Regions from separate parts of the Arthrobacter sp. GCM10027362 genome, predicted to be linked through region 3. Evidence: riboswitches for the same ligand, from Rfam matches in the RefSeq annotation. Region 3 holds a riboswitch; each other region holds the start of a gene.

Region 1 (5,205 bases), on a different contig from region 3:
TGCTGGCCGGCGAAACTGGCATCGGGCAGGTCCTCCGCCGTGGCACTGCTGCGCACGGCAACCGCGAGCCGCTCCTGTCCGGCCTCCGCCGAGAGCCTGCGGTAGGCCTCCCGGACCGCCTCCGCCATGTCCTCGGGGAACTTGCCCTCCAGGAACAGGGCCCGGACCGCTTCACCGGTGGCGTGCAGCGAGGCTTCGCCCGACCGGTAGCGCTCGAGCAGCCGGCCGATGAGCGGCTCGATCCCGTTGGTGTCGAGGAATGCCCGGTAGGCAGACGCCGTCGTCGCGAAGCCCTCGGGCACACGCACCCCGCTGTCCGCCAGCGCCCCGGTCAGTTCGCCCAGCGAAGCGTTCTTGCCGCCCACCTGGGCCAGATCGGCCAGGCCGGTCCCGCTGAACCACAGTACGTGCGGCTGATCCATGGTTGCCTCCCCGCATCGGTCCGGACGGCAGCCGGACCCGGCCGTGTTCAGTCGTAGGCCTGCAGCAGCCGGTCGCAGGCCCGCTCGCACCGGGCGCAGGCCTGCGCCGCCATGGCGCAGTGCTCGTATGCATCATGTGGGGCGCACACTTCACGGCATTCGGCGCAGGCCGCACGGCAGGCCTCGACCAGCGAACGGACGCTGCGGGTGGCCGGGGTGCCCAGGCGCGAGAGCACCCGGGCCGTGGCCAGGCAGATATCGGCGCAACTCTGCTCGGCACGCATGCCCTGGCGGAAGATCTCGATCCCGGTTTCCTCCAGGCACGCATCCGCACCGGAGATGCAGGCCTGGGCACAGTCCAGGCAGGCCTCGATGCAGGCGGCCTCTGCCATCCGGTTGCCCACCGGAGTGTCCGGTGCCGCCGGATGTGCCAGCAGCGAACGCTCGGCGTTGGTCATCTCAATTCTCCCTCCGGCCGCGCCGTCCGGGCGTGTACCACCCGTCAGGATCAAGTCTCGCGCTTCGTCCGGTCCCGGTACAGGGGCCCGTGCCGGAATCCTCCGGCGTCCCGTGACATCCCGGCCGGGCCCGGCTATAAATGCCGGTAAAGCCCCAATCCCGCAGGAAAGGGCACCGATGAGCGACCCACCCCAGGCAAGGAACCGGATCGTGGTCGGCGTGGACGGCTCCGAAGGCTCCGTGGCGGCCCTGCGTGCGGCCCGGGACCTGGCCCGGCTCAAGGGCTGCAGCCTCGAGGCGGTCACGGCGTGGCACTATCCGGTCGTCGTATCCGATTTCCCTGCCATCCAGTGGAATCCCGAGGATGACGCCGCGGCGATCCTTGCCGAGGCCGTGCACGAGGCCTTCGGTGCGGACGTCCCGCCGGGCCTGCGGCAAACCATCGCCGAAGGACAACCGGCCCGCGTACTGGCCGAGGCCAGCCGCGATGCGGACATGCTGGTGGTCGGCAGCCGCGGGCGCGGCGGCTTTGCCGGCCTGCTGCTCGGCTCCGTGAGCTCGACGGTGGCCGCCCATGCCCGCTGCCCGGTGCTCATCGTCCACGGCGGGGAACGCGGCGGCTGAACGCCGGGGACCGGGCAGGCTAGGGTTTGCTCGCTGCCGGCAGGTAAATGGTGCCCTTCTGGAACGTCTGCATGCAGCCGTTGGCGCTGCACATCATCTCCGACGTCGGGTAGCCGTAGCGGCCGCCTTCCCGCCCGGCTGCGGCGAACTTCCGGCCGATTCCGTGGGACATGTGCACCGCGTGGGCACCCGTGGCGGCGGACCAGTAGATCTCCACCTGCCCGCCGGCCGGGCCGCGCGCGGCATCCTGCGCAGCGTCCTGCGCAGCATCCTGCGTCCTGTAGCTGCGCCGGCAGCCGCCGTCGGCCAGTTCGCACTCATAGCCGCCGGCAGGATCCAGCTCCAGTGACGCAGCCCTGGCGTCCAAGGCCCGGGCGCCGGCCTCATTGAAGTTGAAGGTAATGGTGCCGTGCTGGAAACCCTGCCGACAGCCGCTGCCGGCAGAGCAGACCATGTCCGAGACCGGATAGCCGTAGCGGCCCCGCTCGTAGGTAGCCGCCGCGAACATCCTGCCGATGTCGTGGTCCAGGTCCACGGCCTGCGCACCGGTGTCCGCCGACCAGTAGATGGCAAAGTGCCGGCCTCCGGAGGAGATGTAGCCGCGCACGCACCCGTCCCCGAGCAGCGTGCAGTTGTAGCCGTCCGTGGGGGCCAGTTGCAGCCGTGCCGCCTTGGCGGCCAGTGCCTTGCGGCCGGCAGCGATGTACGCCTGGTCGATCTGCCCATGCTCGAAGGTCTGCACGCAGCCGAGGCGTTCCACCCCGCATTCCAGGTCGGAGGTCGGGTACCCGTACGCGCCGCGCTCGTACCCGGCGGCAATGAACTTCCAGCCGACCGGATGGCTCAACTCCACGGCATGCGCGCCGGTCCGGGCCGTCCAGTACACCGCGATGGTCCGGTCCGCCGATGCCCGGTAGCTGCGCACGCAGCCGCCATCGGGCAAATCGCAGTTATAGCCGTTGAGCGGGCTGAGTTTGAGCTCTTCGGCCTTCCGCTCCAGCGCCGCCTTGCCGGCGGTTTCGGATCCGGCCCCGGCCGCCCCCCGGATGATCCCGAACGACGCGGGCGGGGATGCCGGCGCACCGGCTTCGGCCCGCGGGGCGCAGGCCAGCAGCCCCAGCGACGTCAGCACCGCCAGGGCCAGCCGGGCGGCACGTCGCCGCGGCGGCGTCGAACCGTGCATGGCTGCCCCTCACCGTGCGTCGTGGCGCGCCACCGGCGAGGAAGCGCGCAAACTCCTTGTTGCCCGGCACTATCGGCACCGGCGGCGGTTTGTTAAGCGGTTCACTGAAATTTACCGTCGGCGGGCATGCCGTCAGGATATGCCGGTGAACTATCCGGTTTGCGGCAATGCCGTCCTGCCGCACACCGCCCAGGGTCCGGCGGCGGGCTTCTCCCGCTCCGGCAGCCGGCCTGTGCGGCCAAACTCCGCGCTGCCCGCCATCCCGGATGCGGAGCATTCCATGATCGAAGCCCCGGAGGACGAGTGCGGGGAACCTGCCGATCAGCAGATCCCGAGCCGCCCCTGCGCCTGTGGACGACGACGGCCCAAACCACGTTCACAGAGGCGGCGGTGAGGGAAATCACAGGGTGCCGTTTCGCCCTCGCGGAAGAGTTCGGAATCGAACGCCTCGGCGGGGCGTAAAGCTACTGGTCACCCGGCGGTTTGTCCAGCCTCGGTGGCGGAATCGGCTTCATTCGGAAGATAACAATTCTGTAACCGAAACGGCCGGTTTAAGCGCCCGGACCGTTATCGAAATGTGACTGTCACGTAATCCGTATGTAGTGTGGTCTGCGCGCCGAGCCCCCACGGAACGGCGTACTCGGATGGACTTGCCTAACTCTGCCACCATCCCGAGGCCGTTCGTACATGGCAGAGGCGGGGGAACCATTTCCCGGACTTCTTCAGCGGAAGTCCTTGGGGTGAAGCCGCGCGACGGACCACGGTCCGTGGCAGCGCGGCCGGGTGGCTCCCATCCGAACCCGACAGCTAACCTCGCAGGCATTGGGAGAGGTAATTCCTTTGTTCAAGAGCAATCGTGCGCGCCATCGTGCCACCAAGACCACCCCGTTCCAGACCGTCGGCCGCGGTGCCGCCGTCATCACCGCCGCTTCCGGCCTGATCCTCACCGCCGGCCTGCCTGCCCAAGCCTATGCCGGCTCCATCGAGAGCGACTCCTACACGGCTCCGGCTTCCCAGACCGAAGCCACCGTGGCCCCCGCCTCGACCAGCACCCAGACCCACACGGTGCTCCCGGGCGACACCCTCGGCAAGATCGCCGCCCAGTACGGCGTCGACCTGGACGACGTCTTTGCCGCCAACGGCCTGGACGCCAGCTCGATCATCTACCCGGGCGACGTCATCAAGCTCTCCGGCAGCGCCCAGGCTGCCAAGCCGGCCGCCGCCAGCGGCTTCACCGTAAGCACCGCCAGCGTCAACATCAAGCCGGCCACCGCCGCCGGCTCCGGCATCGTCGGACTGGCCAAGTCCATGGTTGGCACCCCTTATGTCTGGGGCGGCACCTCCACCTCGGGCTGGGACTGCTCCGGCTTCGTGCAGTGGGTCTACGCCCAGCACGGCATCAACCTGCCCCGCGTCACCACCGACCAGGCCGCGGCCCTGAAGCCGACCAGCAACCCGCAGCCGGGCGACCTGGTCCTGCAGAACGGCGGCTCCCACATCGGTATCTACCTCGGCGGCGGCCAGATGGTCAGCGCCCTGAACCCCAACGAGGGCACGAAGATCCATCCGGTGAGCTGGATGCCGGTTTCGGGCTACTACACCGCCCGGTAGTTCGCCCCTCCGGCACCATGCACCGGGAGGGCAGGGATTTCCCTGCCCTCCCGGTCTTGTTTAAGCCCCGAATGCCGGCGGCCGGGACCGCGGCCGGCCGACGCCGCGGCAGTCCGGATTGCCAGCCAATTCACAGGCCCGGTGCAGCCCGGGGCCAAGGGCCGGGTGCAACGATTAAACCATGAGCGGTGGACCTGGCTGGCTGCGGGATCCGGCGAACCTGCCGTGGATAGTCCTGGGGCTGGTCATTGCCCTGATTGTGATTGCCGCGGGCATCTATGTGTGGATTACCCGTGTCCAGCCGGCAGTGAACCGTGTCCTGGACCAGCTGCTGTCCGGGCCGTTCCCGTAGTCCCGGCTCCTTCGGCGCCTGGATGGAGTCCGGACCGCAACCTGCGCAGCATTCCGGCCCGCGCCCCGGAACGGTAAATTATAGACAGGTTCATGGCGCCGGCCCGCGGCGAGGCACCACCGGCGGCGCGCAGGACCCCAGGAGGTCGCAATGTCCTTGTCCGACGAGGAAAGGCAACGGCTGGCGAAGCTTGGACACGAGCTGGAAGAGGATGATCCCCGGCTCGCCCGGACGTTGTCCGGCAAGGGGTTCATGGTCTTCGGGCACAGCATCGGCACCGGGGCGCTGCTGGCCATAGCCGGCGTGCTGCTCCTGCTGGTGGGACTGGCAGGCAACTCGCTGGCACTGGTCATGCTGGGCACCATCGCCCTGGTCGGCGGCTTGGTGCGCTCCGGTTCAGACTGGATGCACCGGCATATCCGGCACCGCACCTGAGCCGGCCGGGCCTCCGGCAGGTAAGGCTCCGCTTGCCAAGAGCTGCCTAACCTTGCTGGCAGTGCCGCCGGAACAGCACTAGGTTCGAGAGCATGGAACTCAAGGGAAAGCTCGCAGAA
Region 2 (2,700 bases), on a different contig from region 3:
GCGCCGTCGTTCGGCCGCCCCGGCAGCTAAGGCGCGGCCGCGTACGGGACAGGCGGGGCGCCGTCGTGCAGCCGAGCCGGCCCGTTCCCCGTTGGCAATGGCCGCCCGGGAGCTGGGCCACAAGGCGGCCCTGGTGGCAGCCGTCTCCGGCATGGCGCTGACCGTGGCCCTGCCCACGACGGCGGGCGCCTCCGGTGTCCCGGGATCCTCGTCCCCGGCGGTCACCGCCGCGGCGGAGGTCAAGGTGGACTACCAGCGTTCCGGACTTTCCAGCGATATCGACGCGGACGCCAAACTCGAGCAGATCATGGTGGCTTCCGGCGGCGAGGTCGAGGCGACCAGCAGCAAGGGCACGCTGGCCCAGCCCATGGATGCCATGAAAATGACCTCCCCCTTCGGCATGCGAATCAATCCGGTCACCGGCGCTGCCGGCGAGATGCATACCGGCCAGGACTATGGGGTGCCCTGCGGCACGCCCGTGCATGCCGCCGCCGGTGGAACGATTAAATCCGCCGGCTGGGTCGACATGTACGGCAACCGCGTGGTGATCGACCACGGCAACGGCCTGGAGACCACCTACAACCATCTGACGAGCATCAGCACCCGGCAGGGCGCCAAGGTCTCCCGCGGGGACCTGATTGCCGAAAGCGGCACCACCGGCAATTCGACCGGCTGCCACCTGCATTTCGAGGTCGTCGTCGACGGCAAGATGGTCGACCCCAAGTCCTGGCTGTGACCTTCGTTACCAAAGACACGCCGATCCGTGATCGGAATGTGACTTGCTGGAAGAAATCGTATACCGTCTAACTCGTGCCAGGCCGAGATGGGCCTGGCACCTTCGGGTGGATTGCCGAGCTCTGCCGCCATCCGAAGTCCGTTCGCAACCAACGCACGGCAGAGGCGGGGGACCCACTTAGCGGGCTTCCCGGAAGCCCTAGGGGTTAAGTCGCCAGGACCTTCGGTTTATTGCGAAGGCGTCCGGCGGCCGGGTGACTCCCATCCGAACCCGACAGCTCACCTCGTAGGCATGGGGAGAGGTAATCAGCCGTGTCCAAGAGCACCACCGCGGGCCGCCATCGGGCGGCTCCTGTCCACACCAACCCGCTGGAGACAATGTCCAAGGCTGTCTCCTCCAGCGCCGGATCCGTTGGCCGCCAGGCCGCCGTCATTGCCGCCGCTACCGGGCTGGTCCTGACCGTCGGTGCTCCCGCACAGGCCGGCGGCGAGCATAAGGCCGTGCAGGCCGGATCCTCCGCCCCCACCCGGATCCAGGTCGAGACCGTCAAGGCCTCCAACGTCAAGCTCAAGTTCGAGCGCGCGGGCGTGACCTCCACCCCTGCCCCCGAGCCTGTTGTCGAGGTCGCAGCCGAGACCACTGTTGATGCCACTGTTGATGCCAATGTTGGCGCGACCGAACAGGCCGCCCAGCCCGAGGCCGGCGTCGGGTCAAACGTTCAGGCAGCGTCGGTGGAGAAGCCGGCCGCCAAGGCCGAGGCTGCCGCCAGCGGTCTGGGTGCCTCCCTCGTGGCCGCGGCCTACGGCCAGATCGGCGTCTCCCAGGACTGCACCGCCATGGTCGAGAACGCCCTGCGCCAGGTCGGCATTTCCGTCGGCGACCTGGCCCCCGCGCAGTTCTTCGCCTACGGCACCCAGGTTTCCACCCCGCAGCCGGGCGACCTGATCTACTATGACGACGCCGGCGCGGGTGTTCCCCACATCGCCATCTACGTGGGCAACGGCCAGGCCGTCCACGGCGGCTGGACCGGCTACACCACCGTGCTGGCCGACGCCTACATCGGTTCCGGCCCGGTCTTCATCCGGCCGTCCCGCTAAATCCGTCCGCAAGGACCCGCTGCCTCGGAAGGGGCGGCGGGTCCTTGTCCGTTTTCGGACCCGCCTCCGCCCGTCGCACCTCTATTAATGGACCCCGTTCATGCCCGTTAATAGAGGTGCGACACATTTGCCTGTGGGAATGAAATGTTGGCGCCGCGGGCATGGGTGGATTTACTCTGGCTCTGTCAGTTCGAACAGCCACGGCCGGGACGTGCGATCCACGCAGGCCCCGGGCCTGGGCAGACGAAGAGGAATGTGCGATGCGCACACTCGTTCTGAACGCTGGATATGAACCGCTGGCGGTGGTCACCTTCCGCCGGGCGCTGCTGCTCGTGCTCGCCGGCAAGGCAAGCGTCATTGCAGAGGACGGGGACCCCGTCATCGGACCGAACGACATCCTGGGCAGGCCCTCGGTGATCCTGCTCAACCGCTACATCAAGGTCCCGTACCGGCAGGACACCACCGTCACCCGCCGGGGCGTGCTGCGCCGGGACAACCATGTCTGCGCCTACTGCGGCAAGACCGCCAGCACCGTGGACCATGTGCGCCCGCGGTCCCGCGGCGGCGAGGACAGCTGGGAGAACCTGGTCGCCTGCTGCCTGCGCTGCAACAATGCCAAGGGGGACCGCACGCTGGCGCAGATGGGCTGGCAGCTCCGTTTCACGCCCAAGCCCCCGCGCGGGGCGCACTGGCGCATCCGCGAGTTGGAACGCCCGGCCCCCGCCTGGAGCGAATTCCTTGACAGCGGCTCCGCGGCATGAACGGGTCCCCGGCCGGGCAGGCCGGCGTTGCCGGATCCCATGACGCCGTGGTGCTCGCGGGCGGGCGGTCCTCCCGGCTCGGTGGGGTGCCCAAGGCGCTGCTGGA
Region 3 (5,205 bases):
GGATGCCCGCGGCGGCCAGTTCCACTCCGCCCAAGGCGCCGGCGGACTCGGCTTCGGCTTCCCCGGGGCCATCGGCGGCGCCGTCGGGCTGGCCGCCCGGGACCGGCCCGCGCGCGTGCTGGCGGTCTCCGGCGACGGTTCGGCGATGTACTCGATCAGCGAACTGGCCACGGTGCGCCAGCACAACCTGCCGGTCACCTGGCTGATTGTCGACGACGGCGGCTACGGCATCCTGCGCGAATACATGGTGGCGGCCTTCGGCAAGGCCACCGCCACCGACCTGGCGCGGCCGGACTTCGTGCGGCTGGCCGAGTCCTTCGGTGTCCCGGCCCGCCGGGTGAAGCCGGCGGAAGTGGGCCCGGCACTGACCGAGGCACTCGCGGCTGACGGGCCGAACGTCGTTGTGGTCGAAGCCCGGCTGAAGATGTTCGCCCCCACGCACATCCAGCCGTAGGGACCGCGGTTGGCGCCTGCGGGCCTTCCGCCGCCCGCTCCACCCGCTACACTGCATTCAGGCGGCGCTCCCGCCGCCTGAATGCGGCCGTCTAGCCCAACGGGGGTACCATGTCCGATCAGACGCCCCGGCCCGAAGATCCCGGGGCCGGTGATCCGTACGGCGGCAGGGAGGGCAACCGCGCCGGTACCGGTCCTGGTGCCGGGCAGCCTTGGGACCAGGTGCACTCCGCTCCCTACGGGACACCCCCGGCCCCGCCGGCCTATGGACCGCCGGGCTACGCGACGCCGGACTACGGCTACCAGGCCCGGCCGAAGTCCGGCCTGGCCGTCACGGCGCTGGTGCTGGGCATCGTTGCGGTCGTTTTCGCCCTGATCCCGGTCATCGGCATGCTCAGCCTGATCCTCGGGCTGCTCGCCCTGGTCTTCGGCATCGTTGCGCTGGTGCAGCGGCAGAAGAAGTCGCTGGCGGTGTCCGGCATGGTGCTCGGCGTGCTGGGTATCCTCATCGCCGGGGCGGTCACGGCGTTCCTGACCTACTTTGTGGTCCGGACAATGGGGGACCACACCGTCAGGTACCGGGTGACGACCAGCGCGCCGGCCACCGTCACCTACTTCAACGGCAGCCAGACCGTGGACCGGCAGGTCAGCGGCAACTGGGAGGAAGAGTTCCGCTACACCGGCCTGCCGATCGGGGCGGTCACGGTTTCCGTGCCGGACGGCCATGCCAGCTGCGAGGTCGTCCTGGACGGGCAGCGGATCTCCAGCAATGCCGGCAACGGGCGCGTCGAGTGCATTTCGGCTGGTCCGGGGGACCAGGGCCGCCGCTGACGCGCCCGCCCGCGGGCACGCGTCGGCGCACTTTCAGGCGCGGGCGAGTCCACCGAGCCTGCTGCCGGCGAATGCGTCCAGCAGCGCCGCGGGGCTGGCGTAGATTTCGACGGCGCCGGCCTCCCGCAGTTCGGCCTCGCTGGTGGCGCCGCAGGTCAGGCCGATGGTTGGGATCTTGAGTTCGGCGGCGGCGAGGACGTCCCAGACGGCGTCGCCGACGAAGACCGCGCCGGCGGCCTGCAGGCCGCCGGCCCGCAGCGCGGCCTCGAGGATGTCCGGGGCCGGCTTGCTCCGCTTGGCATCGGAGGAACTGGTCGCGGCCGCCAGCCAGGCATCGGCGTCGACCACGCGGCGCAGCACCGCCAGCTCTTCCTGCCTGGCCGAACTGGCCAGGACGGTCCCCAGGCCCGCCTCGGCGCAGCGCCGGATCAGGTCCCGGGCGCCGTCGAGCGGGCGCAGCGACGGCCAGAAGGTGGAAAAGACCGCCGTATGGGTTTCCTCCAGCAGCCCGTCATCCTCCGCATTGCGATGATTGCCCAGCAGGTGGGCGATCAGCCTCCTGCCGCCCATGCCCACGGCACGGTGGATGGAGGCCATCGGGATGTCATGGCCGCACCGGCGGAAGGCCTGCCACCAGGCCAGCGTGTGCAGGTAGTTCGAGTCCACCAGCGTTCCGTCGACGTCGAAGAGGACGCCGCGCTTGCGGTCGGACTGCTGCTCCATGGCTGCTTCCTTTCGATCGGCGGTCCGCTACCGCGGCTGGGGGATCCGGGCATCCGGAGCCTGCGCCCCGCCCAGGAAGGCGATCAGCCGCTCCTCAAGCGGGGCCAGGTCCGAGGTTTTCTTCAGTTCGCACTCCCAGACGGTCAGCACGTCCCAGCCCGCCTCCCGCAACGCGGCATTGGCGGCGGCGTCCCGTTCCGCGCTCCGGGCGCGCTTTGCCTCCCAAAACTCCACGTTGGACGAGGGCCCGTGCCGGCCCACCCTGCAGTCGTGCAGGTGCCAGAAGCAGCCGTTGACAAAAATGACTTTCCGCCGCCCGGCGAAGACCAGATCCGGCTTGCCCGGCAGCGTGCTGCCTGCGGCACTGCCATGCAGGCGGTAGCGGAAGCCCCGGGCATGCAGCAGCCGGCGCACCACCAGTTCCGGCTTCGTGTCCTTGCCACGGATCCGGGACATGTTCGCGCTGCGCTGCTCGGGCGTGAACACATCGGCCATGGTCCAAGTCTATGGGCCAGCCCACGCGGGCGGGGCAGGCAGGCCTTGACAAGGCCTCCGCCCCAGGTCCTCTGTAGAAGGTACCCATCCGGAACCGAAGCCAATCATGCTGGAGGAGGCGGGAACGATGGTTTTTGCGTTCAGCCAGGACCTGCCCGTGGACGACGACACCTACCGGCGGGTCGTGGAAGCCATGGGGACGGAGCCCTTCGACGGACTCATCCTGCACCTGTGCATGCGCAAGGACAGCGGCGGACTGCGCTATATCGACGTGTGGGAATCCGAGGAGCAATGCAACGCTGCCTACGCACAGCGGATCCGTCCGGCGGTGGAGCGGGTCCTCGGCGGCCGGCGGCCGGCCACGGAGCCGGAGGCGGCTCCGCTTGAGGTGGTGGATCTCAGGGGCAAGGTCGTCGGCGCCCGGATTGTCGGTGAGGCGGCACCGACGCGTCAACCGCCCTACCCCGATCCCGGTTAGGCCCTCACGTAGTCGTGCGGCTCGAGCACGTACTTGGCCGCGGCGCCGGCGTCGAACTCGGCGTAGCCGCGCGGGGCGTCCTCGAGCGGGATGGCGCCGGCCTTGGCGAACTCCACGTCCGGGCCGGTCCCGACCACCTCGCCGGTGATCTCATGCCCCAGGACCAAATCCGCCGGGGCGGTGGTGCGGCCGCGCACCATGTGCCGGTCCGAGCCGCAGATGTTCGTCGCCACCGTCCGCGGGATGGCCCCGTGCGGGACCCTGCGCCCGACGTTGGCGGGGCTGACTCCGGGGCCGTCCCTGAGTTCGAAGGTCGGGTAGCCGGTGTCGATGGCCTCCCCGGTCCCGGGTTCCTTGTCGGCAACGGCCCTGTTTCCGCTCATGGGCGGATCCTCCCCGGCCCTGTGCGGAGCATGGGCGATGGCTCGGCCAACTGCGGCGCATTTCACGCTAGCCCGGATCGGATGACGCGGCCAGAGAGGCCGCCCTTGGGGCGGGATGCGGGGATCCGCCGCGGCGGGCGCCGGGCCAGGTCTTAGAGCCAGCCCTTCGGGTCGACTGCCTTGCCCTTGAGCATGACCTCGAAATGCAGGTGGCAGCCGGTGGAGTTGCCGGTGGTGCCCAGATCGGCGATCTTCTGGCCCTGGGCCACCTGCTGTCCCTGACGCACGCCAATGGCCTGGAGATGGTTGTAGGTGGTCTTTACACCGCTGCCGTGGTCGACCACAATGCGGTTGCCGTATCCATAGGGGCTCGAGGACGCCTCGACTACCTTTCCGGCCTTGGCCGCCGTGACCGGCGTACCGCAGGGATGGGCGAAGTCCAGGCCGTTGTGGAATTCACCGGGAGCGCCCGTGACCGGGTTGATCCGATGGCCGAATCCGGAACTGGTGTTCATTTTCTTCACGGGTGCCGCCAGGCGGGCGCCGCTGGCCGGTTTGGCGGCAGCAGCCTTGCTGGCGACGGAAGAACGGTCGAAAGCCAGCTTCTGCTCCGCCGGGACGCTGACATCAACCGGGGTCATGGCGGCGGCCCGGGCCCCGGGCAGGCCCGAGACCTGGTGCTGCCCCTGGGCCGTGGCCGGGGGGAGCGCGGCGGCTGCAATCATGCCGGCCGCGGCTGCGGCCAGTCCGGCGAAGTTGCCCAACCGCCTCATCGGCGAAGGAGCCTTGTGGGCGCGGTGGCGCCCGCGGGCAGACGAATGCCTGATCAAGGGGGGATCCTCTCTACACGCCTGCGAAGTTAGCTGTCGGATTCGAGAGAGAGTTCGTCTCGGCCAAGTCAGCAGGCGGCGAGCAGGCCGCATCCGCGCTGACGGGCTTCACCCCAAGGCGCCAATGACGCCGACGGTGGTTCCTCCACCCCTGTCCGTGTGTTCTTTGGGCTGGTACGTTGACAGGGTTCGGCGGACGGACCAGGCTGATACCCGCCATGGGGTGTCATTGCAAGCAAATTTACCGAAACGACACGAATCGTTACAAATTTGGAATGGGTGTCTTTGGTCACTAATCCGGCTCAGCCAGCCAGCCAGGCGGGGCTCCGGCCGGAAACCGGATTGCGCTCGCCGGCTGTCACCGGCGTTCCAGCCGGGAAATAAGCCCGGCGGCGGTGCTGGAGCCGCTCCTGCATCCCGGGGGAGGGAAAGCCCGGCTTTCGGAGCCGTTTGCAGCGGCTGCAGGCGGCCACAAAGTTTTCCATGGTGGTGGATCCACCGCCGGACCAGGGATGGAAATGGAGGCCGCGCGTGGCAGCCCGGGGGCACCGGCGCCCGCGTCCGGCCTCCAGTTCGCAGCTGCCGCCGGCGCGGTCCAGTCCTTCGCGGCACTGTTCCTTGCTGAAGTGCCGCCGCGGATCCCTGCGCCGCCTGTCCTGCGAGTTTTGCCTAAGGGTGGCCAGGCCCAGGCCGGCCAGCAGCAGCGCAGGCGGAACGATATTGGCTGGCGGGTATGGTGGCGCTCCGGACCCGCCGGTTGCCGTTGCCGTCAGCAGGCTGGCTCCCAGCCAGGTCGCTGCCAGAACGGCAAGCCAGCGCAGGCCCAGCCGCAACCGGTAGATGCGCCCAAGGTCGGTCATGAATCTTCCCCCAACTTCATGTGCTGCCCGGGACTGCCGGGTGTCAGAGTGCCGCGGCGCCGGCTTCCGCGGTGGCCTGGTCCTCTCGCCGCTGCCGCCGATGGTCCCAGCCACCGTGCCGTTGCGGCCGATCGGAATGCCGCCGGCGAAGA

Evidence for each region. Region 3 has a riboswitch for cyclic di-AMP ahead of ACFQ36_RS07650 (M23 family metallopeptidase). Riboswitches for the same ligand answer to the same signal wherever they lie in the genome.
Region 1: it holds a riboswitch for cyclic di-AMP, as region 3 does, so the genes downstream of both, ACFQ36_RS15715 (C40 family peptidase) here and ACFQ36_RS07650 (M23 family metallopeptidase) in region 3, are expected to answer to the same signal.
Region 2: it holds a riboswitch for cyclic di-AMP, as region 3 does, so the genes downstream of both, ACFQ36_RS18745 (C40 family peptidase) here and ACFQ36_RS07650 (M23 family metallopeptidase) in region 3, are expected to answer to the same signal.

What each region holds. Positions count from the first base shown of each region.
Region 1 covers NZ_JBHTML010000124.1:1,377-6,581, reverse strand. Annotated here, with positions in the region: gene ppsA (phosphoenolpyruvate synthase) at 1-422, opposite strand, end outside; gene ACFQ36_RS15730 (four-helix bundle copper-binding protein) at 470-880, opposite strand; gene ACFQ36_RS15725 (universal stress protein) at 1,059-1,505, shown strand; gene ACFQ36_RS15720 (LGFP repeat-containing protein) at 1,525-2,688, opposite strand; cyclic di-AMP (ydaO/yuaA leader) riboswitch at 3,330-3,524, shown strand; gene ACFQ36_RS15715 (C40 family peptidase) at 3,529-4,299, shown strand; gene ACFQ36_RS15710 (hypothetical protein) at 4,481-4,651, shown strand; gene ACFQ36_RS15705 (DUF3040 domain-containing protein) at 4,802-5,086, shown strand; gene ACFQ36_RS15700 (ferritin) at 5,179-5,205, shown strand, end outside.
Region 2 covers NZ_JBHTML010000183.1:114-2,813, reverse strand. Annotated here, with positions in the region: gene ACFQ36_RS18750 (M23 family metallopeptidase) at 134-736, shown strand; cyclic di-AMP (ydaO/yuaA leader) riboswitch at 873-1,042, shown strand; gene ACFQ36_RS18745 (C40 family peptidase) at 1,048-1,833, shown strand; gene ACFQ36_RS18740 (HNH endonuclease) at 2,094-2,594, shown strand; partial or broken gene ACFQ36_RS18735 (molybdenum cofactor guanylyltransferase) at 2,591-2,700, shown strand, end outside.
Region 3 covers NZ_JBHTML010000034.1:8,772-13,976, forward strand. Annotated here, with positions in the region: gene ACFQ36_RS07620 (thiamine pyrophosphate-binding protein) at 1-454, shown strand, start outside; gene ACFQ36_RS07625 (DUF4190 domain-containing protein) at 565-1,284, shown strand; gene ACFQ36_RS07630 (HAD family hydrolase) at 1,318-2,007, opposite strand; gene ACFQ36_RS07635 (very short patch repair endonuclease) at 2,035-2,502, opposite strand; gene ACFQ36_RS07640 (hypothetical protein) at 2,630-2,980, shown strand; partial or broken gene ACFQ36_RS07645 (alcohol dehydrogenase catalytic domain-containing protein) at 3,070-3,363, opposite strand; gene ACFQ36_RS07650 (M23 family metallopeptidase) at 3,516-4,136, opposite strand; cyclic di-AMP (ydaO/yuaA leader) riboswitch at 4,198-4,398, opposite strand.